4 regions of the Methyloversatilis sp. XJ19-13 genome follow, and region 3 is predicted to be linked to each of the others. Evidence: predicted binding sites of a transcription regulator. Region 3 holds the regulator's gene; each other region holds the start of a gene.
What was found. The regulator sigma-54, encoded in region 3, starts transcription at its own class of promoters, with help from an activator protein. The targets are predictions, from matches to a motif close to TGGCACNNTTCCTGCT.

Region 1: a site for sigma-54 is predicted at 2,969-2,984, ahead of NMQ14_RS11870 (transglutaminase family protein). Genes of this name have one in related genera too.
Region 2: a site for sigma-54 is predicted at 5,856-5,871, ahead of NMQ14_RS14870 (CmpA/NrtA family ABC transporter substrate-binding protein). Genes of this name have one in related genera too.
Region 4: a site for sigma-54 is predicted at 2,265-2,280, ahead of flgB (flagellar basal body rod protein FlgB). Genes of this name have one in related genera too.

Annotation. Positions count from the first base shown of each region.
Region 1 is NZ_JANINH010000008.1:6,132-13,721, reverse strand. It holds gene NMQ14_RS11885 (transaldolase) at 1-689, opposite strand, end outside; gene NMQ14_RS11880 (acetate/propionate family kinase) at 821-2,011, opposite strand; gene NMQ14_RS11875 (BON domain-containing protein) at 2,159-2,827, opposite strand; gene NMQ14_RS11870 (transglutaminase family protein) at 3,108-3,977, shown strand; gene NMQ14_RS11865 (universal stress protein) at 4,258-5,133, opposite strand; gene NMQ14_RS11860 (SulP family inorganic anion transporter) at 5,136-6,617, opposite strand; gene NMQ14_RS11855 (YigZ family protein) at 7,217-7,590, shown strand, end outside.
Region 2 is NZ_JANINH010000012.1:49,032-56,621, forward strand. It holds gene NMQ14_RS14840 (ATP-binding protein) at 1-1,619, shown strand, start outside; gene NMQ14_RS14845 (response regulator transcription factor) at 1,647-2,306, opposite strand; gene NMQ14_RS14850 (sirohydrochlorin chelatase) at 2,398-2,769, shown strand; gene NMQ14_RS14855 (response regulator) at 2,868-3,773, shown strand; gene NMQ14_RS14860 (SpoIIE family protein phosphatase) at 3,770-4,945, shown strand; gene NMQ14_RS14865 (ANTAR domain-containing response regulator) at 5,058-5,639, shown strand; gene NMQ14_RS14870 (CmpA/NrtA family ABC transporter substrate-binding protein) at 6,026-7,327, shown strand; gene ntrB (nitrate ABC transporter permease) at 7,381-7,590, shown strand, end outside.
Region 3 is NZ_JANINH010000003.1:189,995-197,584, reverse strand. It holds gene NMQ14_RS05555 (serine/threonine-protein kinase) at 1-1,485, opposite strand, end outside; gene NMQ14_RS05550 (hypothetical protein) at 1,551-2,366, opposite strand; gene NMQ14_RS05545 (hypothetical protein) at 2,465-3,151, opposite strand; gene NMQ14_RS05540 (PsiF family protein) at 3,294-3,620, opposite strand; gene hprK (HPr(Ser) kinase/phosphatase) at 3,724-4,659, opposite strand; gene ptsN (PTS IIA-like nitrogen regulatory protein PtsN) at 4,628-5,116, opposite strand; gene hpf (ribosome hibernation-promoting factor, HPF/YfiA family) at 5,238-5,558, opposite strand; gene NMQ14_RS05520 (RNA polymerase factor sigma-54) at 5,622-7,058, opposite strand; gene lptB (LPS export ABC transporter ATP-binding protein) at 7,079-7,590, opposite strand, start outside.
Region 4 is NZ_JANINH010000014.1:20,570-28,159, forward strand. It holds gene NMQ14_RS15785 (flagellar motor protein MotB) at 1-261, shown strand, start outside; gene NMQ14_RS15790 (flagella synthesis protein FlgN) at 325-819, opposite strand; gene flgM (flagellar biosynthesis anti-sigma factor FlgM) at 819-1,133, opposite strand; gene flgA (flagellar basal body P-ring formation chaperone FlgA) at 1,293-1,985, opposite strand; gene flgB (flagellar basal body rod protein FlgB) at 2,295-2,702, shown strand; gene flgC (flagellar basal body rod protein FlgC) at 2,723-3,124, shown strand; gene NMQ14_RS15815 (flagellar hook assembly protein FlgD) at 3,135-3,812, shown strand; gene flgE (flagellar hook protein FlgE) at 3,827-5,044, shown strand; gene flgF (flagellar basal-body rod protein FlgF) at 5,064-5,804, shown strand; gene flgG (flagellar basal-body rod protein FlgG) at 5,820-6,602, shown strand; gene NMQ14_RS15835 (flagellar basal body L-ring protein FlgH) at 6,636-7,334, shown strand; gene NMQ14_RS15840 (flagellar basal body P-ring protein FlgI) at 7,449-7,590, shown strand, end outside.

The sequences.
Region 1 (7,590 bases), on a different contig from region 3:
CACACCTGGCGGGCAACCGCAATGCCGAGCCGGTTCTGCAGCGACACCGAAATCACGCTGTTGGCCGCCACATCCCAGCGGCTGACGAACAGCGATGCCACGGTGGCGACCTTCGGATCGAGCCCGGCCGCAATGCGCCGCTCGATGCCGCGCAGGCAGGCGTCATTGGCGGCCAGATACTGCTCACGCGAAAACAGCAGCGTCACGTTGACCGGAATGCCGGCGAATACGGTGTGCTCGATCGCCTGCAAGCCTTCCGGCGTACCCGGAATCTTCACCAGCAGGTTGGCGCACGCGGCATCGGCATGGATCTGCCGCGCCGCGGCGACGGTGGCCGCACTGTCGGCCGCGAGCAGCGGAGACACCTCCATCGATACCCAGCCGTCGGCATGACCGCTGGCGTCGAAGCAGGGGCGCAGCAGCGCCGCCGCACGCCTGAGGTCGGCCAGCGCCAGACCGGCGAACAATGCTTCGCCGGACAGACCGTCGCGCGTACCGGCGCGGATGTCTTCGTCGTAGGCGCCGCCCTCACCCAGTGCGGCGTCGAAGATGGCCGGATTCGACGTCAGTCCGGTGATGGCGTACTGGTCGATATAGCGCGCCAGCCGACCGTCATCGATCAGGCTGCGGCTGATGCTGTCCAGCCAGAGACTCTGGCCGGCGTCGCGCACGTGCTGTAGTGCCGTCATGCAGGCTCCCCTTGGATCACTTCCGCCTGCCGGGTCAGATGTCCCCGGCAGCACTCGTCCGGTGCAGCGTGCGCGGGTGGCGCCGGACGGTCTGTGCGCTGACGCACCCGCATCGACGCGCTGCGCGGGATTCAGATCTCCAGCAGTGCGGCGGCCTGCTGGGCGATCAGCCGCGCCTCGTTGGTTGGAATGACCCAGGCCGATGCGCGACTGCGCGGCGTGCTGATGCGCGTCTCGCCCGCGTCGTTGGCGCCGGCCGACAGCTCGATGCCGAGCCAGGCCGCGTCGCGGCACACGCGTTCGCGGATCTGCGCACTGTGCTCGCCGACGCCGGCGGTGAACACCAGTGCATCGAGGCCGCCGAGCAGCGCGACCATGCTGCCCAGCTCGCGCGTGATCGCATGGACATACAGATCGATGGCGAAACGGGCCGCCGGCTCGGAGCTGGCTTCGAGCACCCTCATGTCGCCTGAAATGCCGGAGGTGCCCAGCAGTCCCGAGTGCTCGTACAGCAGGATCTGGACCTCATCCGGCGTCATGCCCAGCCCGCGTATCAGATGCAGCACGGCGCCCGGATCGATGCGTCCGCAGCGCGTGCCCATCACCAGGCCGTCGAGCGGCGTCATGCCCATGGTGGTCGCCACGCTCCTGCGGCCGCGCATCGCACACAGGCTGGCACCGTTGCCCAGGTGCGCCACCACGACGCGCCCGCTGGCCAGTGCCCCCAGATGCAGCGGCAGTACGCCGGCGATGTGGTCGTACGAGAGGCCGTGAAACCCGTAGCGCCGGACGCCGGCATCCCGCAGCGGCTGCGGCAGTGCATAGGCCTGCTCGACAGGCGACCGGGTGGCGTGGAAGGCGGTGTCGAAGCAGGCGATCTGCGGCACGTCGGGCCAGCGTGCCGCTGCAACGCGCAGCGCGGCCAGGCCGTGCGGCTGGTGCAGCGGTGCCAGCGGCACGAATTGCTGCAACTGCGCCAGCACATCGGGCGTGACGCGCATGGGACGCGCGAAGGCCGGTCCGCCATGCACGATGCGATGCGCAACCGCATGCGGTCCGTCCGGCCATTCGGGTCCGGCGATGCAGTCGAACAGTGCCGCCAGCGCGCTGGCGTGGTCGGCCACCGGATTGCCGGTCGGCTGGAGCGCACGCTGCGTCACGCAGCCGCCCTGTCGGTCATTGACGACCAGTTGCGGCGTGCGACCCAGACCTTCGATGTGGCCCTGCATGCCGCGAACAGGCTGCGCGCCGCAAGCCAGGTCGAACTGCGCGAAGCGGATGCTCGATGAACCGGCGTTGATGACCAGCAAGGATGTTTTCAAGGTGACCCGCGATGCGGTGGATCAGCGGACATGACGAAAGCGCAGGCCCCGACATCGTGCGGGGGCTGCGCCTTCAACGAGAGACCGGACCGGACAGCCATGGGGCGCTGCCTCATGAAGCCGCCGGGCGCAGCGGCTTCATGCGGCTCAGGCGGCGATGGTGATGTGGTCGACCACCTTGTTCACGCCGACTGCGCTCCACGCGGCGCGCCGCGCCAGATCGCGTTCCGGGGCGCTCGACACCTGACCGGTCAGCGTGGCCTGCGAACCCGTTACGGCGACGTCGATCGGCTTGGCACCGGCCGTTGCGCAACGCTTCAGTGCGGCGGCGATGTCCGACTGCACCGTGGCGTTGCACGAACGCGGCGTCAGCACCAGTTTGTTGCTGACGTCGGTCACGCCCTGCAGGCGGCTCACGGCTGCGTTGGCGGCGTCGATCTGGTATGCCCAGACGACATCGCCGTGCAGCGTCATCATCCCGTTGTCGACCTTGACCTTGACCGAACCCTTCGGCAGACCGGCCATCCAGTACAGCGCAATCTCGGCGTTGCGTGCGACTTCGGTGTCATCGCGGCCTTCACCCTTTGCCAGTTCGACCTTGATGGCGGACACCAGCGACGCCACGCCAGACACGCGCTGAGCGGCGCACCCGGCGTGCCACTTGTCGGCAAAGGTCGCCGTGTGGCCGCCCAGCGTCACGACGCCGTCCTTGACCTTCACGCTCACGTCATCAGCCTTGATCGACGGGTCCCATTTCAGTTCGGCCTGCACATCGGCCAGCAGTTGCGCATCGGTCTTCATGTTCCTGGTGTTCATGTTGTTGTCTTTCCTCGTTGGGCAAACGAGGAGTGTGGGCCGGGAACGGGCCGGTGTATGTACGCCGGCACGCATAGCCGGCCGGGGCGGAAGTGCCCGTGTCATCAAGGGCACTGTTCGCCAGCGCACTGAATCCTGCAGTGGCACGCGTCATGCTTCGCTCCTGGCGGTGCTGTGACATATCCGCTGCCGGCAAATCGCCGCGTTCCACCCTTTCCGGCAACCCTTTCCGACAACCTCCCGGGTCGCGCACGCGACCCTACCCCGCGGAGCCCGCACCATGATCCGCATCGAATTGCAGATTGAACTGAACTACCAGATCGACTTCCAGGGCGCCGACTTCGTCTTCAACATCCATGTCGCGCAAACCGCCAGCCAGACCGTGTCGGGCGAAGTCCTGACGCTGAGTCAGCCGATCGAGCCGCACATCCACGTCGATCCGCTGACCGGCAACCGCTACATGCGGCTGCGCGCCGAGCCCGGACCGCTCACCGTTTCGTACCAGGCGACGGTCGATCTGGTGCATCACTGGGCCGAGCCGGCGCAACTGGCCGAAGTGCCGGTGCACCGCCTGCCGCCCGAAGTCATGGGCTACATCTACCCGAGCCGCTACTGCCAGTCCGACCGCTTGATCCGGCTTGCCACGCGCGAGTTCGGCACCATGTGGCAAGGTCACAGCCGGGTGCAGGCGATCCGCGACTGGGTGCTGAGCCACGTCGCCTTCACGTCGAACAGCTCGAATTCGAGCACCTCCGCCGTCGACACCGTGATCGAGCGCGTCGGCATCTGCCGCGATTTCGCTCACCTGATGATCGCGCTGTGCCGCGCCATCAACATTCCGGCGCGCTTCGTGACCGGCACTGACTACGGCGCCGACCCGGTACTCGGCCCGCCGGACTTCCACGCCTACGTCGAGGTGTATCTGGGCGACCGCTGGTACATCTTCGATCCGTCCGGCACCGCCATCCCGATGGGCCTGGTACGCCTGGGCACCGGGCGCGACGCCGCCGACGTCGCCTTCGCCACGATCTTCGGCGGCGTGCTGTCGCAAGCCCCGTTCATCCGCGCCACCGCCATCGACGACCCGTCGCGCAACATGGTGTTGCCGCAGCACTGCCGCGAAGCGCTGTCGACCGACGGCATCCGCTGAGCACAAACCGGGGCACGCGCCGCGCCCCGGACGCCACCGCGGAGTCGGCGCAGTGTCGGGGCTATCGGCTGTGGGATGGGCTGTGGGATGGGCTGTGGGAGCGGCGTCCCCGCCGCGATCAGTGCCGCGATGGTCGTTGTGCAAAGTGCAGATCGCGGCGAGGGCGGAGCGGGGGTTTCGGCGAGCACTGCTCGCCGCCCGCAGGGCCGGCAGTGGATCGCCGCTCCCAAAAAAACTCCACTGCTCGCCGCCCGCGGCGCCGGTGCCCACTCCGGCTTGATCAGCGCAACAGCAGCACCGGAAGGCGCGCCGAGCGCAGCAGGTCGGACGTCTTGCTGCCGAACAGCAGACTGCGCAGCGGCGAGTGGCTCCAGGCGCCCATCACCAGCAGGTCCATACCCTCGTTGGCCGCGTACTGCGCAATCACCTGTTCCGGGTCGCCGGGGATGATGCGGCCACTCGCGGTCAGCCCGCCGGCGCTCAGCGTGGCGCAGGCCTGCTCGATGTCCTTCGGTGCGCCCGGACGTTCCGGACCGGACATCAGCACATGCACGTCCAGCCCGCGCAACAGCGGACTGGTCGCCAGCATGTCGATGCCGCGGCGGGTGACGCCGCCGCCGTCGTAGGCCACGAGCACCTTCTGCGGCGCGCGGAAGGCATCGGTGACGGTGAGGATGGGGCGGGTCAGTGCACGCACCACACGCTCGACATTGCGACCGAGGTCGCGCTGCGTGGCAGTGGCCTGGGATGAGGCAGATTCACCGCGCCGGCCGATCACCAGCAGGCGCACGTCCCGCTGCTGGTCGATCAGCGTTTCTTCCAGTTCGCCATAACGCTGCCGGGTGTCGATGCAGCCCGCACCCTCGGCGCTTGCGCGCTCGCGCAGCCGGTTCAGGAACACGCGCCCCTGCTCGCGCGCGGTGCGGGCAAAGGCGGCGTCCTGTTCGCTCAGTTCGGTCAGCAGCGCTTCCTGGGCGCCGACGCCGATGCTGCCGCTGTGATCCTTGCCCGAGCCGCGCTCCGGGTGGCGATCGATCACGTGCAGGAATTCGAGCGGCGCGTCGAGCCGCCGCGCCGCCCACGCGGCGTAATCGGCGACATGGTCGGCCCAGGGCGACTGATCGACGCAGGCAAGCACCTTGTTGTCCATGTTCATGGTCAATGGCCTCCCATCAGCATGTCGGCGCCATCCTTGTCATGCACGGCGAACCGGTCCACCAGCGTGGCGCTGGCTTCGTTCATGCCGATCACCTCGACCTCGGTGCCTTCGCGGCGGAACTTGATCACCACCTTGTCGAGCGCGCTGATCGCGGTGATGTCCCAGAAGTGCGCACGACTGACGTCGATGCGCACGCGGTCGATCACTTCGCGGTAGTCGAAGGCGGCCACGAAGCGGTCGGCGGAAGCGAAGAACACCTGGCCACTGACGCGGTAGGTGCGCTGACGCCCCTCGTCGCCGGTCTGCGACGCGATGTGCAGGATGCGGCCGACCTTGTGCGCGAAGAAGAAGCCGGACAGCAGAACGCCGACCAGCACGCCCTGCGCGAGATCGTGCGTCAGCACGGTCATGACCGTGGTGGCCAGCATGACGACGCTGGAACTGGCCGGGTGCTCGCGCAGGTTGCGGATCGAGCTCCAGCTGAAGGTGCCGATCGACACCATGATCATCACCGCCACCAGCGCGGCCATCGGAATGCGCGCCACCCAGTCGCCGGCGAACACCACCAGCATGAGCAGCACCACGCCTGCGGTCAGCGTGGACAGCCGGCCGCGGCCGCCTGATTTCACGTTGATGACCGACTGGCCGATCATCGCGCAGCCTGCCATGCCGCCGATGAAGCCGCTGGCGATATTGGCCACGCCCTGCCCCACGCACTCGCGATTCTTGTTGCTGCCGGTATCAGTCAGGTCGTCGACGATGGAGGCGGTCATCATCGATTCCAGCAGGCCGACCACGGCCAGCGTCAGCGCGTACGGAAAGATGATGCGCAGCGTTTCGAAGTTCAGCGGAATGTCGGGAATGAGGAACACCGGCAAGCTGTCCGGCAGTTCACCCATGTCGCACACGGTGCGAATGTCCAGATCGAGCGCAATGGCCACCGCCGTCAGCACGACAATGGTGACCAGCGGCGACGGCACCGCCTTCGTGACGTAGGGGAACAGATAGATGATGCCCAGACCCGCCGCCGTCATCGCGTACACCTGCCAGCCGACGCCGGTCAGTTCCGGCAGCTGCGCCATGAAGATGAGAATCGCCAGTGCATTGACGAAGCCGGTGATGACCGAGCGCGACACAAAGCGCATCAGCGCGCCCAGCCTGAACACGCCGGCCGCGATCTGTAGCACGCCGGTGAGCAGCGTGGCGGCCAGCAGGTACTGCAGACCGTGGTCCTTCACCAGCGTCACCATGACCAGCGCCATCGCGCCGGTGGCCGCCGAAATCATGCCCGGCCGGCCACCCACGAAGGCAATGACGGTGGCGATGCAGAATGAGGCGTACAGCCCGATCTTGGGATCCACACCGGCGATGATGGAAAAGGCGATCGCCTCGGGAATGAGCGCCAGCGCGACCACAAGGCCGGCCAGCAGATCGTTGCGCACATTGGACAGCCAGTCCTGGCGCAGTGTTTTGATCGACATGTTGAATCCTGAAGACTTGGGCGTTCCGCCTGCACGGGACGGGAGCACGCGCCCGCCCGGGGCGGCGCGGCACGAATAGCGGGGGAATGGGTAAGCACTGCGCTTGCGCTCCGAGCGCCGACGGCAGTGCAAGAACGCTATGGCGGACCGGCTGGGCGCAGGCCGCAGGAAGATGGGTTTTGTTGCATAGCAACATTGTAACCGGAGTTATCGGGTGTGCAGAACCGGCCCCGAAAGGCCCCGACCAGAGCCGCGGCGGTGTTCGCCCTGCGTAGGAGCGGACCCTGTACGCGATCCGTACGTTGAGCAAGTGATATGGCGTGTTCAAAGACCGCATCGCCTGCAGGGCAGGCTCCTACGAAAACCGCGACGGTGGTGCCGTTCGTAGGAGCGGACCCTGTCCGCGATCCGCGCGTTGATCACGCGGCGTCGCGTCATCGGAGACCGGCATCGCCTGCAGGGCAGGCTCCTACGAAAACCGCGACGGTGTTGCCCTTCGTAGGTGCCTGCCCTGCAGGCGATGAGAACGTGGCTTCTGTGATGCTGCATGTTCGAAGACGGGTATCGCGCGCCCGGCGCTGCCGGTAAGCTGCGCCGCCATGTCGAACACCCTTGCCGCCGCGGTTTATAGCGAACTGCTCATCAAGAAGAGCCGCTTCATCGGTTGCGTCGAGCCGATGCGCGACCGCGCGGCGGCGCAGGCAAGGGTGATCGAGCTGTGGCGGCAGAATCCGGGGGCGACGCATGTGTGCTGGGCGCTGCTGGCGGGCGGACAGTCGGCGGCGGTGGACGACGGCGAGCCCAGTGGCACGGCCGGTCGGCCGATGCTCGAAGTGCTGCGTCATCAGGATCTGGAAGGCGTGCTGGCAACCGTGGTGCGCTACTACGGCGGCATCAATCTCGGCGCCGGCGGCCTCGTGCGTGCCTACACCGACGCCGTGGCGCAGGCACTGCTGACGGCGACCAAGGTGCC
Region 2 (7,590 bases), on a different contig from region 3:
CCGTGGATGCCACACGCGGTCTCGCCCGCACCGAGCGGCTGCAGAGCAGCGACCGCTTCCACCAGTTTGCCGCGCCGGTGTTTTCGGCGCAGGGACCTTCGGATCTGCTGCTCGACGATCAACTGGCGCCATCCGGGCCGTTGCGCCTCGGTACCGTAGTGGTTCAGGTGTCGCGTTTCGGCAGCGAGCAAGCGCGGCGCGAACTGATTACCAGTGCCGTCCTGATCACCGCCGGCGGTCTGCTGCTGGCGGGCCTGTTCGCCCGCTTCCTGTCCGATGGCGTGACCGCCCCGGTGCGTGCGCTTGCCGAAACCGTTCAGCGCATCGAGAAAGGCGATTTTTCGGTGCGGGCGCGGAGCGGCGCGCGCGGCATCCTGCAGGTGCTCGAAGACGGCATCAACCGCATGGCGGTCGCGCTGCAGGCGGCGCGCGCCGGGCTGGAGGAGCGGGTACATGACGCCACCGCCCAGTTGCAGCAGCAGAAGGAGGTGGCCGAGCAGGCCAGTCGCGCCAAGACGCAGTTCGTCGATGCGTTGCTGCATGATCTCAGCCAGCCGCTGATGGCCATGGGGCTCGACATCCGCACGCTGAAGCTGCGGCTGCGCGACGACGAAAGTGCAGGGTTGCTGTCGCGGCTCGAACGTTCGTCGCTGAAGCTGGAAAACATGCGCGACGTGCTGCTCGATGTCGCGCGGCTGGAATCGGGGGCCACGCAGCCGCGGCTGACAGACTTTCCGCTCATCCGGGTGTTCGACAGCCTGCGTGTCACCTTCGAGGCGCAGGCCGCGGAGAAGGGTCTGCGCTTCGAGCTGCATCCGACACGGGCGTGGTGCCGCTCCGATCCGCTGCTGCTCGAGCGCGTGCTGGCCAATCTGGTATCGAATGCGCTGCGCTACACGACGCGCGGCACGGTATTCGCCGGCGTGCGCATGCTCGACGACGGACGCCTGCGCATCGAGGTGCGCGACAGCGGTCAGGGCATTCCGGCCGAACGTATCGACGACGTGTTCGAAGAATTCGTGCGCCTGCCCGGCGCCGACCCGGGCGCGGGCGGGCGCGGCATGGGGCTGGGGCTGACCATCGTGAAGCGGCTGTGTGCCTTGCTCGGGCATGAAGTGAAGGTGCGCTCGCGCCCCGGCCGCGGTTCAACCTTCAGCGTCGTGCTGCCGCGCGTGCGCGCCCTCGTGCAGGTACCGGTGGCCCAGCCACTGCACGGGTTGGCGAGGCTGGCCGGATGCCGGGTGGCGCTGATCGATGACGACGCCGCGGTGCTGCAGTCGCTGCAGTCGCTGCTCAGTTCGGTCGGCATCGACGTGATTGCGGGTACCTCGCCCGATTTCGTGCTGCGTCAGCTCCGACAGGCCGGTGCGCCGGCCTTCATCATCAGCGATTTCCAGCTGGGCGACGGACTGGATGGACTGAATGCCGTACTGACGCTGCGACGCGAGCTGGGCGACGACATTCCGGCGCTGGTGATGACCGGGCTGGCCGCCACGCGCGAGCTTGAAATCCAACTGGAAGGGCATGGCATCCCGCTGGTCGCCAAACCGGTGCGCCCGGTCGTGCTCGATGCAGTGATCGGCGGCATGCTGGACGCGGCGGAAGATCCCGGCCCCTGATCGGCTGCGTTCAGGGCGCCGCCGGGTTCAATCCCTGGCTGGCCGTCGCGGCAACTTCACACCCATTTTTGACAGTGCGAACACCGCCTGCGTGCGGTTGCGTACGTCAAGCAGGCGCAGGATGGCTGAAATATGCGTCTTGCAGGTGCCGTCGGAAATGCCGAGTTCGCGGCAGATCAGCTTGTTCGGCATGCCTTCGATCATCAGTGTCAGCACTTCGATCTGACGCGGCGTCATGCCGATGTCGGCCAGGTCCTGGATATGCGCCTGCGGTGGATGGTCAACGCCATGGTCGTCCAGCACCTGATGCGGCACATAGATGCCGCCCTTCATCACGAGCTGCAGCGCGCTGACCAGTATCGCCGTGTTAGAGCTTTTGGAGATGAAACCCATGGCGCCCTGGTCAATCGCACGGGTGATGGTGTCACGGTCGTCCTGGGCCGAAATCACCACCACCGGCACGTCCGGAAACTCCTGGCGCAGTTCGGTCAGCAACGAGGTCCCCCCGGCGTCCGGTAGATTGAGGTCCAGCAGCACGAGATCCGGCCGCAGACCGCTGCGCAGCATGGACAATGCGCGGGACGCAAGCAGTGCGCACCGGATGTCCGGCTCGCTGTCCATGCCTGTCAGTACGCTGCGCAGCCCTTCCACAACCAGGGGCTGGTCTTCGATGATCATGACCTGCATGCACAGTCCCGCCGCAATGAGATGGCGCGAGTGTACCCGCGGCGCATCACCGGCGCTTGATCGTAAGCATATAAATGGAAAGGGATTAACCTTGAATCACGGCTTGATACTGTTCGGACACGGCTCGCGCGATCCGGAATGGGCGCGCCCGCTGCGCGAGGTGGCGGCACGTCTGGCCGGTGCGCCGTCGGCGCCGCGCGTCGAACTCGCCTTCCTCGAATTCCTCGAACCCACGCTCGATCAGGCCTGCGACCGGCTGGTCGCGGATGGCGTGACGCGCATCGCCGTGGTGCCGATGTTCATCGCACAGAGCGGGCATGTGCGGCGTGACCTGCCGGCTCAGGTCGAAGCCGCACGCGCGCGCCATCCGTCGCTGCTCATAGAACTGGCCACGGCAGTGGGCGAGGACGCACGCGTGCAGCAGGTGATGGCCGAGGTGGCTCTGGCTGCCCTGACCGGTTGACGGGGTTCAAGACTCGGCGCAACACGCCGTTAGCACTGCCAGAGGTCGGGTGCCATCAGGTTTGACGGGATTCCGGCCGCAGACTTCCGGAGCCTTGCATGCCCAGTGTGACAGCGAAAGTACGGGTGCTCGTCGTCGATGACGAACCCTTCAACCTCGAAATCATCCGGGAATATCTGGACGCACCCGGATTGGAGCTGACCATGGCTCACGACGGTGTCGAAGCATGGGCACTGCTCGAAGATGCCGAGCGCGAATTCGACCTGCTGGTGCTGGACCGCATGATGCCGCGCCTGGACGGTATGGAAGTGCTGCGCCGCGTGCAGCGCACGCCGCGCCTGCGGGGTATGCCGGTCATATTGCAGACAGCCGCCGCGACGCCGGACCAGGTACGCGAAGGGCTCGAAGCGGGCGCGCGCTATTACCTCACCAAGCCGTACGAGCCGGACGCACTGCTTGCCATCGTCAAGTCTGCACTCGACGAAGTACGTCGCACGCGCGAATTCCAGTTGCAGGTCGAAGACATGCGCCGCGCCATGTGCGTGCTCACCCGCGCGGAGTTCGAGTTCGCCACGCTTCAGCAAGCGACCGAGTTGTCGACGCTGGCGTCGCTGGCGGCGCCGCAACCGGAAAACATCGTGATGGGCCTGAGCGAGCTGCTGATCAATGCGGTCGAGCACGGCAATCTGGGCATCACCTACGCCGAAAAGTCGCGCCTGCGTCTGGAAGACCGCTGGCAGGAAGAGGTCGAGCGCCGCCTTTTGTTGCCGCAGAACGCGGGCAAGCGGGCGCGCCTGACGGTCGAACGTTCGGCAACGGAAGTGCGCTTCACGGTCAGCGATGAAGGTCGGGGTTTCGACTACACGCGTTATCTCGACTTCGATCCGGAGCGCGCCTTCGATCCGAACGGCCGTGGCATCGCAATGGCGCGCCAACTTTCTTTCACGCGGCTCGAATACAGCGGGTCCGGCAATGTGGTCAGCGCAGCGGTGGACGTGCAATGAGCATTACGCAAGTCACTGCGGAAGGCCTGGCGCCAATCGTCGATCAGCAGCCCGTGAGACCGATGACGGTGCTGGTCGTTGATGACACCCTGATCGGCCGCGCAACGGTCAGTGCGCTGGTGCGTCGGCTCGGCTATCGCTGCATCGAGGCGACGGACGGCGCCGCTGCGCTGCAGGTCTTTCGCAGCGTTCGCCCCGACATCGTGCTGATGGACGTCGTCATGCCCGGCATGGATGGCCTGCAGGCCACGCGGGAACTGCGTCGCCTGTGTGCCGGTACCTGGCTGCCCATCCTGCTGCTGTCGGCGCGTGCCGACGATGAAGACATGATTGCCGGCCTGGCGGCGGGTGCCGACGACTACCTGAGCAAGCCGATCCGGCGTGCGATCCTTGCGGCCAAGCTGGCTGGCTGCGCGCGTCAGCTGGCACTGCAGGCCGACATGAACAACTACCGCGCCGAGCAGGAAGCGGAGATCGAATTTGCGCGTTCCGTCATTGATCGCCAGGTAAAGGGCAAGACTGTCGCCGACTCGCGGGTACGCTATTCGGTGACTCCCACGACGCAGTTCTCAGGCGACATCGTTGCCGTGTCGCGCTCTCATTCCGGTGCGCTGTACACGCTGCTGGCCGACGCCACCGGTCACGGACTGGCAGCAGCGATCAGTGTGCTGCCGGTGCTGCAGGTGTTTTTCGGCATGGCGGCGAAGAACCTGTCGCTCGGCCTGATGGCGGGTGAAATCAACCGGCATCTGATGTCGTCGCTGCCGGTCGGCCGCTTTGTCGCGGCCAGTATGCTCAGGCTGGGAGATGGCTTCGGCGAACTGTGGGTCGGCGGCACGCCGGACGTCCTGTGGCTGAACAAGCAGGGCGTGGTGAAAGAGCGTTTCGGGTCAGCCAACCTGCCGCTGGGCATCGATGCCGACGATCCGGTCAATGTACCGCCGCGCCATTTCCGCTGGACCCCGGGCGACCAGCTCGTGCTGTGTTCGGACGGACTGCTCGAGGCGCAGTCACCCGGCGGCGAGGCGTTCGGCAACCATCGCATCGAAGCGGTATTGCGCGACACCCTGCCCACGCAACGCCACGATGCGGTGCGCAAGGCGCTCGACATGCATCTGGACGGGGCATCGGCGCACGACGACGTATCGCTGATGGTGATCAATCTGGAATGAAATCCGCGCCGGACGGCGCATGCGCCTGGATACGACCGACCGCGTCGGCCGCTCAGGCGCGTTGGCACAGCGATTGCATGCCAGGGTCAACCCGAATCCCGAATCCCGCTCCATGGCTGTCCTCAATGTTCTGGTGGTCGATGAATCGCGCAAGCGCGCAGCGGAAATCTGTGCCGGGCTCGCCTGCGCCGGTTATCAGGTGGCCGCGGTCCTGTCGAGCGCCTACGATCTGCATCTCAAGGTCGAAGAGCTCAAGCCCGATGTCATCCTGATCCAGACCGATTCGCCCTCGCGCGACACGCTGGAACACATGGCCGCGATGGACCGCGAGAAGCCGCGTCCGGTCATCGTGTTCGCCAACGAATCGGACAGCAAGACCATCCGTCGGGCCATGAAGGCCGGCGTGTCGGCCTATGTGGTCGACGGGCTGGAAGCCAAGCGCATCAAGCCCATCATCGATGTGGCGCTGGCGCAGTTCGAGGAACACCAGGAACTGCGGCGCGCGCGCGACGAGGCGCGGCAGAAGCTGTCCGACCGCATCACCATCGACCGTGCCAAGGGCGTGCTGATGAAGCTGCGCGGCATTGACGAAGACGCCGCGTACCACACGCTGCGCAAGCTGGCGATGGAGCGCGGCAAGACCATCGCAGCCGTATCCGAAGACCTGCTCGCGACCGCCCGACTGCTTGGCTGATCCTGCGCCGGTCACATCCGCCGCTGCACCGGCTGTCGGCGGCTCCCTGTCCCGACTTTTGCCGGCGTCGCTGCCGATCACCGCTGTTCGTCGTGGTGCGCGGCGTCGGGCTGTTGCACCGCACAAGTGCAGCCTGATAAGGCAGCGCGCGCAGTACCGTCAGTCTGAACATGCAAAACCTTTGAAAAACAGCTGGATGGATGCGGTGAAGCACACTGGCACGCTGCATGCTAAGAGATGTTCAAGGCGCAACAACGACGTTGCGGCCAGCGAGGCTCGAAAGCCTCCGACAGGGACAGGGGCGTCCATCCGGCTCGGCTTTCACCGCTGCGGATGTACGCCCCTTTTTCATTCTGGAACCGAAACATGAACCGACGGAGAACACGATGGCTGACCATCCGAAACAGGCAGACAGCGCGCAGGCCCCAAGCAACATCGAAACCACAGACAAGCGTCGCAGCTTCCTCAGGCAGGGCGTGGCACTCGGCGCAGGAGCAGCGCTCATGAGCATGGTGCCGCCCGGCGTGCGTTCGGGAGCATGGGCTGCCGGTTCGGACGCACCCGAGAAGAAGGAAGTGCGCATCGGCTTCATTCCGCTGACCGATTGTTCGAGCGTCGTGATGGCGGCGGTGGAGAAGTTCGACGAAAAGTACGGCATAAAGATCATCCCGTCCAAGGAGGCATCGTGGGCGGCGGTGCGCGACAAGCTGGTCAACGGCGAACTCGATGCAGCGCACGTGCTCTACGGCCTCGTATATGGCGTGCATCTGGGCATCGGTGGCCCGAAGAAGGACATGGCCGTGCTGATGAGCCTTAACAACAACGGCCAGGCCATCACGCTCGCCAACAAGCTGAAGGATCAGGGCGTCACCGATGGCACCAGCCTGAAGAAGCTGCTGACCAGCAAGCCGGGCGACTACACATTCGCGCAGACCTTCCCGACCGGCACCCATGCCATGTGGCTGTATTACTGGCTGGCCGCGCACGACATCAATCCGATGAAGGATGTCAAGGTCATCACCGTTCCGCCACCGCAGATGGTCGCCAACATGCGTGTCGGCAACATGGACGGTTTCTGCGTCGGCGAGCCGTGGAACAACCGCGCCATCATCGACAAGATCGGCTTCACGTCGGTGACGACGCAGGACATCTGGACAGATCATCCGGAGAAGGTGCTCGGCACCACCGCCGAATGGGTCAGCAAGTACCCGAACACGGCGCGCGCCATGACGGCCGCGGTCCTCGAAGCGGGCAAGTGGATTGACGCCTCGCTCGCCAATCGGCGCAAGACGGCAGAAGTCGTGGCAACCAAGTCCTACATCAACACCGACATGGATGTCATCCTGGAACGCATGTTGGGTCGCTATTCGAACGGCCTGGGCAAGAGCTGGGATGACAAGAACGCGATGAAGTTCTTCAACGACGGCGCGGTGAATTTCCCCTACCTGTCGGACGGCATGTGGTTCCTGACCCAGCACAAGCGCTGGGGCCTGCTGAAAAGCGACCCGGACTATCTGGCCGTTGCCAAGGCGATCAATCGCATCGACATCTACAAGCAGGCCGCGACGGCCGCCGGCGCGCCGCTGCCCAAGAGCGACATGCGTTCGCACAAGCTGATCGACGGTGTCACCTGGGACGGCAAGGACCCGCAGAAGTATGCAGGCAGCTTCAAGGTCAACGCCGCTTGATGGTTCGGACGCGGGGTTCGCCCCGCGTCCTCCGGTACCGAAAGGAGTCAATCATGAGTGCAGCAATCATTACCAGTGACAAGGTGGTTCCGATGACTTCGGGCTCCGCCGCCGCGCCAGTGCGCGCCGCGAACGAAGCCGTGCCGGTCGCGCCTCCCGTTGTGGCCGCAGCGCCGCGCGAGCCGCGCACGCCGATGTCGGAAATCCTGCTGAGCATTTTCAAGGCGGTGTTTCCGCCGATCGCCGGCATGGTGTTGCTGATC
Region 3 (7,590 bases):
GCGCACTGCGGCACGCACGGTGCCTGCCATCAGACCGTCCTTGCCCAGCTCGGGCGGCGCCTCCTCGAGCACCGCCTGGATGAAATCACCGCTGCGACCCAGCAGCTTGTCCTGCAGCAGTGCGTAATGGCTGTTGACCGACTTCGGATCGACGAACAGGGCGACCGCCTTTTCCAGGATCTGGCGCCGCGCGTCGTCGCGCAGTGCGCCCGCCAGCGCAACCTGATCGTTGGCGAAGCGCGGGTCACTCGGGTCGGCCAGCCCGATGGCGCTGATCACCGTGACGCCGGGGTCGAGCGCAAGTTCCGGTGGCGCAGGCTGCGCAGGTGCCGGCACGGGCGCAGCGGCGGGCACGGCGACTTCGATGGCGGCGGTCGGCGCCGGTGCGTCGGCAGCCGGTTGCAGTGCGAACCAGACCCCTGCGCTCACGGCGACCAACGCTGCCGCAGCGATCGCGAAGGGCAGCGGTCCGCGACGCGCGGGCGTATTGACGGGGTGGGCGCGGGGCGGCGACCCGACGGCCGGCGCCCGATCGACCGGCGTTGGCGTTGGCGTTGGCGTTGGCGTTGGCGTTGGCGTAGCAAGCGTCGCATCCGCCTGCGTCACGAGCGTGGCTTCATCGTCGTCCGCCAGGTTCACGACGGTGGCGTCATCGTCGGCGGACGCGACGAGCGCCGCATCGAGTGCTGCGCGGAATGACGCGGCATCCTGAAAGCGGTCGTCCGGACGTTTGGCGAGCGCCTTGCGCACCACGGTATCGAGTCGGGCATTGACGTGAACGTTGAGCACCGAAGGCCAGGTCGGATCTTCCTTCAGCACCTTGTGCATGATGGTGGTCAGCGCGCCGGTGAAGGGCTTTTCGCCGGTCAGCAGCTGATACAGCACGACGCCTGCGGAAAACAGGTCACTGCGGCCATCGACCGTCTGCCCCATGAATTGCTCGGGCGACATGTAGGACGGCGTGCCGATGACCGTGCCGGTCTGGGTGAGATTCGACGATTCGATCCGCGCGACACCGAAGTCCGCCACCTTCACCGTGTTGTCGGCCAGCAGGATGATGTTCGCCGGCTTGATGTCGCGGTGGGTGACGCCATGGCGGTGGGCATGCCCCAATGCGTCGAGCAACTGCCCCATGAGCTGTCCGACCATGGGCAGCGGAATGCGCTCGTCGGCTTCGAACAGATCCTTCAGTTCGCGGCCCTGCACGAACTCCATCGCGATAAAGGCCGTGCCGTCTTCGGCTTCACCATACTCGTAGATGGCGACGACATTCGGGTGATTGAGCCGTCCGGCCGCCTGCGCCTCGCGTTTGAAGCGCGCGATCACCTCGTCGGCTTCGCTGCGCTCCAGCTGCTCGCGCTTGAGCGTCTTGATGGCGACCCGGCGGTCGATGACCGGGTCGCGTCCTTCGTAGACGATGCCCATGGCACCCTGACCGAGCTCGCGCAGGATGTCGTACTTGCCCAGTCTGGCTGGAAGACTCACGGTTTGTGCTCCGGCAGCGGAATGCTTGCTTGTACTTCGCGTCGCTTACTTGTACTTCGCGTCGCTTACTTGTACTTCGCGTCGATTTCCCAGACCGATTTCTGCACCAGCCGCTGCACCATGCCGTCCAGCGTGATGCCACCTTCCTGGCTGCTCGACACACCGAGTATGGAGGTGCCCTTGGCCCCGACTTCCATTTTCTCTTCGGTATAGCCCTGCGCGAGCTGTTCGGTGGTGTTTGCGTCGATGATCTTGTAGCGCATGCCGATGATCCACACGCCGGAGGCGGCGGCGGTCTCGACCGATCCGACCGCTTCGCCCGCGGCGTAGCTGCCGCGGCTGCCGCCGAGAATGCCGATGATGTTGCCGATGGCCCGGCCGCTGATGCCCTCCTTCGCGGCAGCGACCTGCTCGGCCTTCAGGATGTCAAATTTCACGACGTACTTGGTCGTCTTCAGCTTGCCCTTCTGCAGCATCTTGCGCGCCGAGTCGGGGTCGCCCATCGAGTAGGCCAGCTGGAACTCCCCCAGCAGCGGACCGAGATCGGACCGCTCGAGCACCTTGAAATTGGCCTGCGACAGTTCGAGTTCGCCGAAATCGGCGATATTGTTGGACGCGAACTTCTGCGTGAAGGTCGCGTTATTGCTCTTGATCTCTCCCGGCACGACGATGACGGTCGGCCCCTTCTTGTTCTTGTTGCTGTACTCGACAGCCTTGTACATCGCCTTGTCGGCGCTTTCGTTGGCCTTGTCGGAAGTGCTGGTACCGGCCGTCGGCGAAGCGCTCTCGAAGGTCGGTTGTGCGAAAGCCGGCGCCCCGATGCAGGCAAGTGCGACTGCGAGTGCCATCCTGTGGCGCAACATCCCGTGGTTGATAGTCATGACATCCCTTTCATTTGGTCATCCCGATCGATTGCACGCCGGTTCTGCGCCGGCTGGAGATGCTCGGGCCCCAAGGCCCTTGCCCCGGTGTGGACTGCCTATTTTCGTTTTTTCCCGCTGCTCGATGCCGCATTCGCGCAATAGCCGCCCAACAGCGTGTTCACCACGCCGTCGGCCTTTTCTTCCACCAGCGTGCCTGCCATGGCCAGCGTGTCGCTGCCCGAATACGACTCGGCCGATGCCTGGGCATCGGACAGCAACGTACCGTCGGGCTTCATCAGCGCGAAGGCGATCGTCACGTAGACCTCGGGAATGCGGACCACCGGATTCAGCATCGAGCGCGAGGCGATCGTGCCGCGCAGGATCAACTGGGCGCCCATCTTTTTCGAGGCGGCCAGCGCTGCATCGGGATCGTTGCGGAAGTAGGCGTCCACCTCCGCCTGGGCGATGTGGGCGGTGATTTCCTGCTGGGAATAGGTGCGGATGCCCTGCCTGAGCAGGCGCTTGTTGATCGAATTGAAGTGCGGGCTGTAGCGGGCCTGGCTGGCGGTGATGCCCTCGCCGGTGCGCTCGCCCATGACGATCATGATCTTCCTGCGTTTCAGTTCGTCGAGGCAGCCCGCCGGGAGCGACAGCGCGGTATGCGATGCGGCGTTGCGTTCTTCCTCGGCGCGCGCGTCTTTCTCGGCTTCATCGGAAAAACTGAATGCTGCTGCCATCGACGCGGCGGCAAAGAGCGTCACGCCACACAGCAGCCGGATGCCTCCATTGCGATAACGCAGCACGACATACCCCGACAGTCGAACACCGCCGGACTATAGCAAAAGGAAATCGCGCCGCAGCCCCTCCTTGCGGCACGATTCACGGCGGGTTGTTGCATAAGCCACAACCGCCGGTGCCGTGGTTGCGGCACCGGTAACACGGATGTCAGGCCTTGACGCATTCCGCGATGAAGGACTTTCGTTCTTCGCCCTTGAGCGCCTTGTCGGTGGCTTCGGTGCGGCACTGTTTCTTGCGCTCCTTGAGCGCGCTGGCCTCGTCTGCAGTCAGCGTCGGTTTCGCGGCAGAACCCGACGACAGGCAGCCGCTCATGAAGCTGCGGCGTTCGTCACCCTTGAGGGCCTTTTCCTTCGCTTCGGCATTGCAGGCTTTCATCTTCTCCTGCTGAGGCCCCGCGATGGCGGCAGTCGACGAGACAAGCAGCAGGACGGCTGACAGGGCAGTCAGCGCCGGGGACAAGCGGTATGCGGACATGATGTAGCTCCTCACGACAACAATGAATGAATATGCGGATCGACTAGCAAAGGCCAGTCGATCCGCATGATATTCGCATGTCATCGAACAGGGAAGTTCTGTTTCAGCCCTCGTCGCCACCGAGCGCACGACGCTGACGCTCGACGAACTCGAGCGTCGAGTCGATGCCGCGGAAGCGCAGGATCGTGACGCGTACGGCCGCTTCGACCAGCACGGCCAGATTGCGTCCGGCCGCCACCGGTATGACGACCTTGCGTATCTTCACACCGAGGATATCCATCACCTCGTTGTCGAGCGGCATGCGCGTGGCTTCAGGCAGACCGGTCACCTGCTTCTGCAGGTGCACGACCAGCTGCAGCTTCATTTTCCGCCGACAGGCGGTTTCGCCGAATACGGTGCGGATGTTCAGCACGCCCAACCCGCGGACCTCGAGAAAGTCCTTCAGCAGTTCGGGGCAGCGCCCTTCGAGCACGGTGGGTGCGATGCGCGAGATTTCCACGCAGTCATCGGCAACCAGCCCGTGACCGCGCGAAATCAGTTCGAGTGCAAGTTCGCTCTTGCCGACGCCGGAATCACCGGTGATCAGCACCCCCATGCCCAGCACGTCCATCGATACGCCGTGCAATGTGGTCTGGTCGGCCAGTTCGCGCGCGAGATAGGCGCGCACCTGGTCGATGACCGAGGCTGCACTGCGTTGCGTGGTGATCAGGGGAATGCCGTGTTCGGCGCAGCCGGCGCGGATGGTTGCCGGCGGCTGCGCGCCGTCGGCGACGATGAAGGCGGGCGGATGGGCTTCGAGCAGCGCGCCGACGATATCCTCGACCTTGCGCGGACTGACATTCTCGACCCACAGGATTTCCGGCACGCCGATGACCTGGATGCGCCGGATGTGAATGGTATTGAGATGGCCCACCAGATCGGCGGGAGACAGGCCGATCTGGTCGGCAACGATCAGTGTGTTGCCGTCGCCGCACTGCCACTGCAGGCGAAGACGGTCGCGATTGTCCTCAAACAGCCGCGCGACGCTGAGCTTCCGCATGCACCGGTTGCCAGGTGGTGAAAAGAGTGTGGATGGCAGCGGCGTCGGCTGCCTGAAGCAGCTGCTCGCGAAATGTCTTGTCTGCAAACATTTGTGCCAGCTCGGACAATATCTGCAGATGCAGCTCGGTTGCCTGTTCGGGCACCAGCAGCACAAACAGCAGATTGACCGGTCGACCGTCCGGCGCATCGAAGGCGACCGGCGTATCCAGCCGCACGAACCCGCCGATGGCTTCCTTCAGACCCTTGATGCGGCCATGCGGGATTGCAACCCCCTGACCGAGGCCGGTGGAGCCGAGCTTTTCCCGCGCGAACAGGCTGTCGAACACCTGGCTGCGGGCAATACCCTGGTGGTTCTCGAACAGCAGGCCGGCCTGTTCGAACACACGTTTCTTGCTGCTGGCCTCAAGGCCGATACAGACATTCGAAACGGGCAACAGCTTGGCGATGAGCGTCATGTCAGGGGCTACTCCGAACACGCGGCGGGCGCGATCACCGGATTAACGGAAACCGCGCCGTGAAGTTGATTGCACTGCAACAAGACGTAGGATTATACGCTCGTGACAGGCAGCAATCGTGTCATTCTGCCGCTTGGTGCTTGACCGACTCGCGCGTGTGCTCGTTCGATTTTTCCTTGTGTTTGAGCACCTGGCGATCGAGTTTGTCCATCAGGTTGTCAAGGGTGGCGTACATGTCTTCACTTTCCGCTTCGACAAAGATGTCGCGGCCTCGCACGTGCAACGTGACTTCCGCCTTCTGTCGCAACTTTTCGACTGTCAGAATCACGGAAACGCTTGTTACGTGGTCGAAATGGCGGATCACGCGTTCGAGCTTCGACTCGATGTAGTCGCGGATCGGCTGTGTCACTTCAAGATGATGGCCGGTGATGGTGAGGTTCATGCTGCCTCCTGTCGTTGCGGGACGGAATATGCGGGACGATCCGGGCGTTCATCATTGAACGCGTTAGATCGCCTTGCGCACGCTGACCGGCGGGATGTTGAGCGATTCGCGGTATTTGGCGATGGTGCGCCGCGCAACCACGATGCCCTGCTGACCCAGTATTTCCGCGATACGCGAGTCCGACAACGGACGTTTGGCATCCTCGGCACCCACCAACTGGCGGATGAGTGCGCGGATTGCGGTGGCTGAGCAGGCCCCGCCGCTTTCGGTTGCCACATGGCTGCCGAAAAAATATTTCAGTTCGAACAGACCGCGCGTCGTCGCCATGTACTTCTGCGACGTCACGCGGGAAATGGTCGATTCATGCAGTTCGAGCGTCTCTGCGATCTCGCGCAGCGTGAGCGGCCGCATCGCGACTTCGCCGAATTCGAAGAACTGGCGCTGGCGCTCGACGATGGCCTGCGATACACGCAGGATGGTGTCGAAGCGCTGCTGGACATTCTTGATCAGCCACTTGGCCTCCTGCAGCTGGCCGGACAGGCCGCTGCCGCGCTGGCCCTGCAGGATTTCCGCATACAGCCGGTTGATGCGCAGACGCGGCATGGCATCCGGATTGAGCAATGCCGTCCATTGGCCGCGCACCTTGCGCACCACCACATCGGGCACGATGTATCGCGCATCGATCGGCGCAAACTGGGCGCCCGGACGCGGATTGAGCGAACGGATCAGGGTCTGTGCGGCACGCAGCAGTTCTTCGTCGCAACCCACTGCGCGGCGGATCTTGGCGAAGTCGCGTGCGGCCAGCAGATCGATGTGCTGGTCGATGATGACGCGTGCGAGCGTCGACACTTCGTCGGTCGCCAGAAAGTTGAGCTGCATCAGCAGGCATTCGCGCGGGTCACGCGCCGCCACGCCGGGCGGGTCGAAGTTCTGCAACTGGCGCAGCGCGATCGACAGGTCGTCGAGGTCGATATCGGCCTCTTCCGGCAGCAGCTCGACCAGTTCGTCCAGACCCTGGTTCAGGTAGCCGTCATCATCGAGCGCTTCGATCAGCAGGCGGATCAGATAGCGGTCGCGCTCGCTCATCTGCGACAGCGCAAGCTGGCCGCACAGGTGGTCCCTCAGTGATGTGCCTGCCGCCTGCACGTCCTGGTAGTCGCCGTCGTCATCGTCGCCACCACTGCGCGTCCCGTAATTGCCGCCTTCGCCCGACCATTCGTCCATGTCGGCACTGCCCGTGCCCTCCGGGGCACGCTCGTCTGCGCTGGCCTGGGTGCTTTCCTGCGGCGCGTCACGCACCTCGGTCACGCTCTCGGGCGGCGGCTGGAAGCTGGCGGTGGCATCGGGCTCGTCACGCTCGAGCATCGGATTCTCATCGAGGAAACGTTCGATTTCCTGATTGAATTCGATGGTCGACAGCTGCAATAGCCGGATCGACTGTTGCAGCTGCGGTGTCAGCGCAAGATGCTGGGAAAGTTTGAGTTGCAGCGACTGCTTCATGGTGTGCAAATTTCGGCGGGCTACAGGCGGAAATGCTCGCCCAGATAGACCTTCCTGACACTTTCGTTATACACGATTTCGTCCGGCCGGCCGCTCGCCAGCACCTCGCCTTCGTTGATGATGTAAGCCCGGTCACAGATACCCAGCGTTTCCCGCACATTGTGGTCGGTGATCAGCACGCCGATGCCGCGCTCCTTCAGGAAGCGGATGGTTTTCTGGATGTCGATCACTGCAATCGGGTCCACACCGGCGAATGGTTCGTCCAGCAATATGAAGCGCGGCGACGTGGCCAGTGCGCGGGCAATCTCGACACGCCGCCGCTCGCCGCCCGACAGCGCCACGGCCGCGCTCTTGCGAAGGTGGGCAATGCCAAGTTCGCCCAGCAGCTCCTCGAGCCGCTTCGCGCGCACGCCTGCATCCTTCTCATTCAGTTCCAGGATGGCGAGGATGTTTTCCTCGACGTCCAGCTTGCGGAACACCGAATTCTCCTGCGGCAGGTACGACAGGCCCTGATGCGCCCGCCGGTGAATCG
Region 4 (7,590 bases), on a different contig from region 3:
CTGTCGGCGGTTCGTGCGGGCGCCGTGACGCGGGTATTCGCCGACGAGGGCATCCTGTCGACCCGGCTGACCGCAGCCGGTCTGGCCGACCAGCGGCCATTGGCCGACAACGCGACCGAAGAAGGGCGGGCGAAGAACCGCCGGGTGTCGATCCGCATCGAAACCTACTCTACTGATCGCGTCACCGCGCCGGGTCAGACGCCTTCGGGGCCGGCCGATGTACCGGAAGGCAGCCTGGGATCGAGTTTCCCGAAGCTCTAGCCGGAACGGAAACGCCAAAGCCCGCAGGCCATCGCCGCGGGCGCAGTCTGTTACGCGAGAAAATCAGGCGCTACCGAGCGAACGGCTGGTGCTGCGCGCCATCGACTGGCCGTCCGGCCCATAAGTCGATGCCTGTTCCGATGCCGACATCAGCACCGCAAGCGCCTGCTGGCTGGACTTCATCTGCGCGCGGATGAGCACGCCGTTGGCCTGATTCAGGTCGTGGGCTTCCCGGGCAAGCGCAACAAGTTCCGTGAAGGGCTGCCTGCACGCAGCCCAGTCGGGAGCGCTCTGGAACAGCGCTTCGATGTCGTCACACCCCGGCTTGCTGCCGGCGCGGGCCAGCAGCGCAGTCCGTGCGTCACCCAGTTGCGCCAAGCGTCCATACGCTTCGGATTTGCGGGCGGCAAGCACGGCGAGCGTATCGACTTCGCCCGCTTCGAGTGCGCGGCGTTCGGCGTGCAAATGGCCAAGGGCGGTGCGCAAGGTCACCGCTTCCTCGGTCATCAGTGCGGCCAACCTGGCTGCGGTCTGAGCAGCCGGCTCGGTTGCGGCCATCAGGCTGCCGGGCGTGTGTTCAACATCTGACGCACACTTTCGATCAGGCTGTCGGCCACGCGGTCCGCATTGACCTTGAAGCGGCCATCTGCGATGGCCTGCTTGATCTCGTCGACGCGTGCGCTGTCGACCACCGGTACATTGGCGACAGACGCTTCAAGTTCTCGCAGTCGCGAGGACGTGCCCGAAATGTCGACCTGCGCGCCGGGTGCGGCGGCAGATGAAGTTGCAGTCGTCGAATTGTTCGCCGAACTGCTCTTGGTAGCCGAAGTTGCCGTCGGTGCAAGCGGTTTTCCAGTTCCGTCGATTTTCACGATGAACCCTTTCATAAGACGTTCGACTCGTATTACGACGGCACCGCTACAAAACTTTAGGACTTTTTGTAGGGAGCCGTCCTACACGGCGGCAGGCTCATGAATATACCAAGCGGCGGGGCCGGTGGCGACCGACCTGTTGGTGTCGGGCGGATTGTCTCAATAGACAACCTCCACCTGACCGCCCGGGCGCGCGACGCCGCTGACGACCTGGCCGCGCCCGGTGCGCACCTGCACCATCTGGCCCTGCTGTGCGCTGGCAAGCGCGCGGCCGTCGTGACTGATCGCAAATCCGTTACCGCGCGCGAACAGTTTCACCTGCTGGCCCTGCTGCACCGCGACCGGAGCGCGCAGCCAGTCTGCGCGCAGCGGCTGGCCTGCGCCAATGGCGGCATTGACCGTCTGGCCGATCACCTGCTGCGGATCACTGACCATATTGGGTGGCAGTTCGGTCAGCTCGCCGCGCATGAAGCCGAAATCTCCGTCGGCAATGATCTGGCCGCGACCGAGCGCGCGCGCAGCGACCAGATAGTCGCCGCTGACCTTGACCCGCGCCGGCACGTAGATCGTCCAGCCGGCGCCGGCAATGCAGCGCACACCGACCTGCACGCGACCCCACGCGCGGCTGCCGGTCGGCAGGAATACCTCGTGAGCGGCGCAGCTTTCCAGCGCCAGCCGTGCGTCTATCTGCCCCACCTCGAAACTGGCCTGACCCGGCAACCCGGCCGTCTGCTGCTGCAGGAAGTCGCCCACTGCAAGCCGCAGCTGGTCACTGGCCGGCGCCACGGGCGGCGCGGCCAGTGCGGCGCTGCACAGGGCAATAAATGAGGGGATCAGCAGACGACGGATCATGGCGGGCTCCTTGGCAAGGTTTCCATTGCACCACCCGAGCCTGCGTTGCGATGACGCAAATAGGGCGGAAAGCACCGCCTTGTTCCGGTTTGTCGACCGGTCGTTGCCGCAATCCGGGCTTGCCGGCCCTAAAACCCTTTCCAGCATTGGGTTTGCGGCGATTCACGGAGCCCGGAAGCGGCAAGGTTTGCCGCTTCCGGGCGGCAGATAGCCTTGAAAGGCGGGGCAGCAACCGTCCTTTTTTGCCGATCCAGACCGGCAATCGGGTCATAGAGTGGCTGGCACGATAGCTGCAATGGGATACCCATCATGCCGAACCCTCTCGACAAACTGCTCGACCTTCCGCAAGCCGCCCTCGGCGTGCGGGCGTCCCGCCAGCAAACGCTGGCCGCCAACATCGCCAACGCCGATACACCGCACTTCAAGGCGCGCGACGTCGATTTTCGCGGCGCGCTGGAAGCCGCGATGGGTGGACGTCTCGGTGGCCCGGTCGAGCTTGCGCGCACGTCGGCGCGGCATATCGAAGCCAAGGGTGACGCGTCGATGGACGCTTCGCTGAAGTACCGCACCGAAACGCAGTCCAGCCTCGACGGCAACACGGTGGACATGGACGTCGAGCGTGCCGCCTTCGCCGAGAACACCGTGCAGTACGAGGCGCTGCTCACCTTCATCAACGGTCGCCTGCGCACGATGCAGAACGCCATACAAGGCCAGTAAGGAGACTGATCATGGGAAACATGTTCAACGTATTCGGCATCGCAGGTTCCGCGCTCACCGCCCAGTCGGTTCGCCTGAACACGGTGTCCAGCAACCTGGCCAATGCGGATTCGGTGACCTCGGCCAATGGCCAGCCCTATCGCGCCAAGCAGGTGGTGTTCGAAGTGCGTCCGATCAGCGAAGGCGGCGAAGCCAATGGCGTGCGCGTGACGCAGATCGTCGAAAGCGCAGCGCCGTTGCGCACCACCTACGACCCGACCAATCCGGCGGCGAACAAGGAGGGTTATGTACAGATGCCCAACGTCAACGTGGTGGAAGAGATGGTGAACATGATTTCCGCCTCCCGCTCGTATCAGACCAACGCGGAAATGATGAATACCGCGAAGCAGCTGATGCTCAAGACCCTCTCCATCGGACAGTAAGGGAATCGTCATGGCAGTCAATTCGACCGGCAATACCTCGGCGGCAGACATCTACAGCTCGCTGAACACGACGCAGACCAAGGCGACTTCGGAAATCGACGCGGCCCAGAACCGCTTCCTGATGCTGCTGACGACGCAGCTCAAGATGCAGGATCCGCTCAATCCGATGGACAACGCACAGGTCACCTCTCAGCTGGCCCAGATCAGCACGGTGGATGGCATCAGCAAGCTCAACAGCACGCTGGAAAAGCTCACCAGCAGTTCTGCCGATTCGCAGCATCTGCAGGCCGCGGCGCTGGTCGGCCATGCGGTTCTGGTCGAAGGATCGGCGCTGGAACTGGTAAACGGAAAGTCGATGGGCGGCATCGAGCTGACGTCGCCGGCCGATCGCGTCACGGTATCGGTCAAGGGTGCCAATGGCGTGCTGGTGAAGGAAATCAATCTGGACGCACGCGACGCAGGCATCACGCAGTTCGTCTGGGACGGTACCGACATGGCTGGCACGGCAGTTGCTGAGGATGGCAAGTACTCCTTCACTGTGAGCGCTATCCAGGGCACGCAGAAGCTGGTCACCACGCCGCTCGAACTTGCCGTGGTGCAAAGCGTGGAGCGCAGCGGCGGCCAGACCCGCCTGAATGTAGGCCAGCAGTCGCTGGTCTCGATGAACGACATCAAGCAGATCTACTGATCGGGAGTTGAATCATGGCCTTTCAGCAAGGACTTTCCGGACTGAACATCGCGTCCAAGGCGCTCGACGCCATCAGCAACAACGTGGCGAATTCGACCACCGTGGGCTTCAAGCAATCCACCGCCCAGTTTTCTGACCTGTATGCATCGACCCTCGGTGGTGGCGGAAAATCGCAGATCGGCATCGGCGCCACGGTAAATGGTGTTGCCCAGCAGTTCAGTCAGGGCAACATCACCGTGACGAGCAATCCGCTCGACCTTGCGATCAATGGCGACGGCTTCTTCCGCATGAGCGACAACGGTTCCGTGCTTTACACACGCAACGGTCAGTTCTCAGTGGACAAGAACGGCTACATCGTGAATGCCACGGGCTACCGCCTGACAGGTTACGGCGTCGATGCCGACGACAACATCGTCGTGACGGCGCCGATCGATCTGCGTATCGACACCGCACTGAGCGGCGGCGAGCCACGTTCCACGGTCGAAGCCGACCTCGCGGTCAACCTCGACTCGCGTCTGTCCGTGCCGGTCAATCCCGTGTTCTCGCCGACCGACACCACCAGCTTCTCCTACTCGACTTCGCTAACGTCGTATGACTCGTTGGGCAACTCGCACATCATGTCGCTGTACTTCGTGAAGACCGCGACGCCGAACCAGTGGAACATGCACACGTCGCTAGATGGCGGCGCGCCGACCGCGGCCACGGCTGTCACCTTCAATTCCAATGGCGGGCTTGTCGGTCCGACCACGCTGCCTCAGTCTTTCGCCATAACCACCGGTGCAACCAGTCCTCTGGCGTTCGATCTCGACCTGACCGGTTCGACCCAGTTCGGCTCCGCCTTCAGCGTCAACGCCGTGGCGCAGGACGGCTTCGCCTCCGGCCGCCTGTCCGGTATCAGCGTGTCGCCGGAAGGCGTGCTGCAGGGGCGCTACACCAACGGGCAGTCGCGCAATCTGGGCCAGGTCGTCATGGCGACATTCCAGAATCCGGACGGCATGACCCAACTCGGCAGCAATGGCTGGGCAGAAACGTCCTTCTCCGGTCCGCCTGCCATCGGAGCGCCGGGCTCAGGCAACCGTGGCGGCCTGCAGCCCGCCGCGGTGGAAGACTCGAACGTCGATCTCACCGCCGAACTGGTGAACATGATCACGCAGCAGCGCGCCTATCAGGCCAATGCGCAGTCGATCAAGACGCAGGACCAGATCATGCAGACCCTCGTCAACCTGCGCTGACCGCCGCTGAGGACACACCATGGACCGCATGATCTATACCGCGATGAGCGGCGCGAAATGGACGCTGGAGCGTCAGGCGTCAGTCGCGCAGAATCTCGCGAACGCGTCGAGTACCGGCTATCGCGCCGAAGAGCACCGGCTGCGCGCCGTGCCGGTGCAGACCGAAGCGTTTGCGTCGCGCGCGTTCGTGGTGGATGCCAGCGTCAAGAACGACTTCACGCCCGGCCCGCTGCAGCAGACCGGTGGCGCCTACGACGTCGCCGTCAAGGGCAGTGGCTGGTTCGCGCTGGCCATGCCTGACGGAACCGAGGCCTACACGCGCAATGGCCACCTGCAGATCAGCCCGACCGGTGTGCTGCAGAACCACAACGGGATCCCGGTGCAGGGTGAGACCGGCCCGATCACCGTGCCGCCGGACACCGAGGTCACCATCGGCGCCGACGGTACCTTGTCCGCCGTACAGCGCACCGGCGGCGTCAATCAGGTCAATCAGATCGGCCGGCTCAAGCTGGTCGATCCGCCTGAGAACACGATCAAGCGCGGCGATGACGGTCTGTTCCGCGTCACCACGCCGGGTCCGGTGCCGCAGGCACAGAACGTGCGTGTCGCTGCGGGCTTTCTCGAAGGCAGCAATGTGAACGTGGTGGACCAGGTGGTGGCGATGATTTCGCTGTCGCGCCAGTTCGAAATGCAGACGCGCATGCTCACCACGGCAGAGCGCGATGATCAGGCGGCGACCCAGCTGCTGTCCAACCGATAACCGGAGAACACGACCATGATCCGCTCGCTGTGGATAGCCCGCACCGGCATGGATGCACATCAGACCCAGCTCGATGTCATCACCAACAACCTTGCCAACGTCAGCACCAACGGTTTCAAACGCGCGCGCGCCGTGTTCGAGGACCTGCTGTACCAGACGATGCGGCAGCCCGGCGCGCTGAACACGCAGCAGAACACCATTCCTTCCGGCCTGCAGATCGGCACCGGCGTGCGCCCGGTGGCCACCCAGCGCATCCAGACCCAGGGCAATCTGCAGCAGACCAGCAATTCGCTCGATGTCGCTGTGCAGGGCGAGGGCTTCTTCCAGATCCAGATGCCGGACGGCACGCTGGCCTATACCCGTGACGGCTCCTTCCAGAAGGATGCGCAGGGCGTGATGGTCACGTCGAGCGGATTTCCGGTGCAGCCGCAGGTCACGATTCCGCCGGATACGGTGTCGCTGACGATCGGTCGCGACGGTGTGGTCAGCGCCTTGCAGGCCGGCCAGGCTGCGCCGACCCAGATCGGTCAGTTGCAGCTGGCTACCTTCGTCAATACCGGCGGTCTGCAGAGCGTCGGGGAAAACCTCTATGTCGAAACCGCATCGAGCGGCACGCCGACACCCAATACCCCGGGCACCAACGGCGCGGGCCTGCTGAATCAGGGCTTCGTCGAGACATCGAACGTGAATGTGGTCGAGGAACTGGTGCAGATGATCCAGACCCAGCGGGCATACGAAATCAATTCGCGCGCGATCCAGACCTCGGACGAAATGCTCGCCCGGCTGACCCAGCTCTGATCGGTCGTGCAAATGACCCGTGGAGAATCTTTCATGAACAACGAACGCATCCAGCAGATTGCCCGCGCCGCCGGTTTCGTCACCGTGCTGCTGGTTGCGATCATGCTGGCCGGCTGCGTCAACACGCCGCCCACCGCAGTGCTTCAGCCGATGACCGCGCGGCCGGCGCCCAAACCGGACTTCGTGCAGAACGCCGGTGCCATTTTCCAGCCGACCGGCGGTGCCCGTCCGCTGTTCGAGGATCGCCGCGCGCGCTACGTCGGCGATACGCTGGTCATCAACATCAGCGAACGTACCCAGGCGGCGAAGAAGTCGGCCAGTACGGCAGACCGCACGCAGGATATCGAAATGGGCGTGCCGACCATCGCAGGACTGCCGGGCAAGAGCCTGCAGGGCGCAACGGTGGCCGCCAACAGCGCCAACGCCTTCTCCGGAAAGGGTGCGTCGTCGGCCGACAACAACTTCACCGGCACCATCACGGTCACGGTGATTGAAGTGCTGCCGAACGGCAACCTGGTGGTGTCCGGCGAAAAGCAGGTTGCGATCAACCAGGGCAACGAGTTCATCCGCTTCTCGGGTGTCGTCAATGCGACCCAGATTTCCGGCGCGAATACCGTTCAGTCGACCCAGGTGGCCGATGCACGCATCGAGTACCGTGCCAATGGCTACATCGACGAAGCGCAGGTCATGGGCTGGCTGGCGCGCTTCTTCCTGACCTTCATGCCACTGTAAAGCGATCTGCGTGATGCGGGATTTGCCGTCTTTTCCGGTGATTGAAAGCGGCACGTGCGCCGTATAAAGAGTTGTCACGCTGCCCAGGAAGCAACGCCCGGAGGGCGAACTGTCATGAAACGGATATCGATTTTTCTGCTGCTTGCACTGCTTTCGGTTGCGCCTGCGCACGCCGAGCGGATCAAGGACCTCGCGACGCTGGCCGGCGTTCGCAACAACCAGCTGATCGGCTACGGCCTGGTCGTGGGTCTGGATG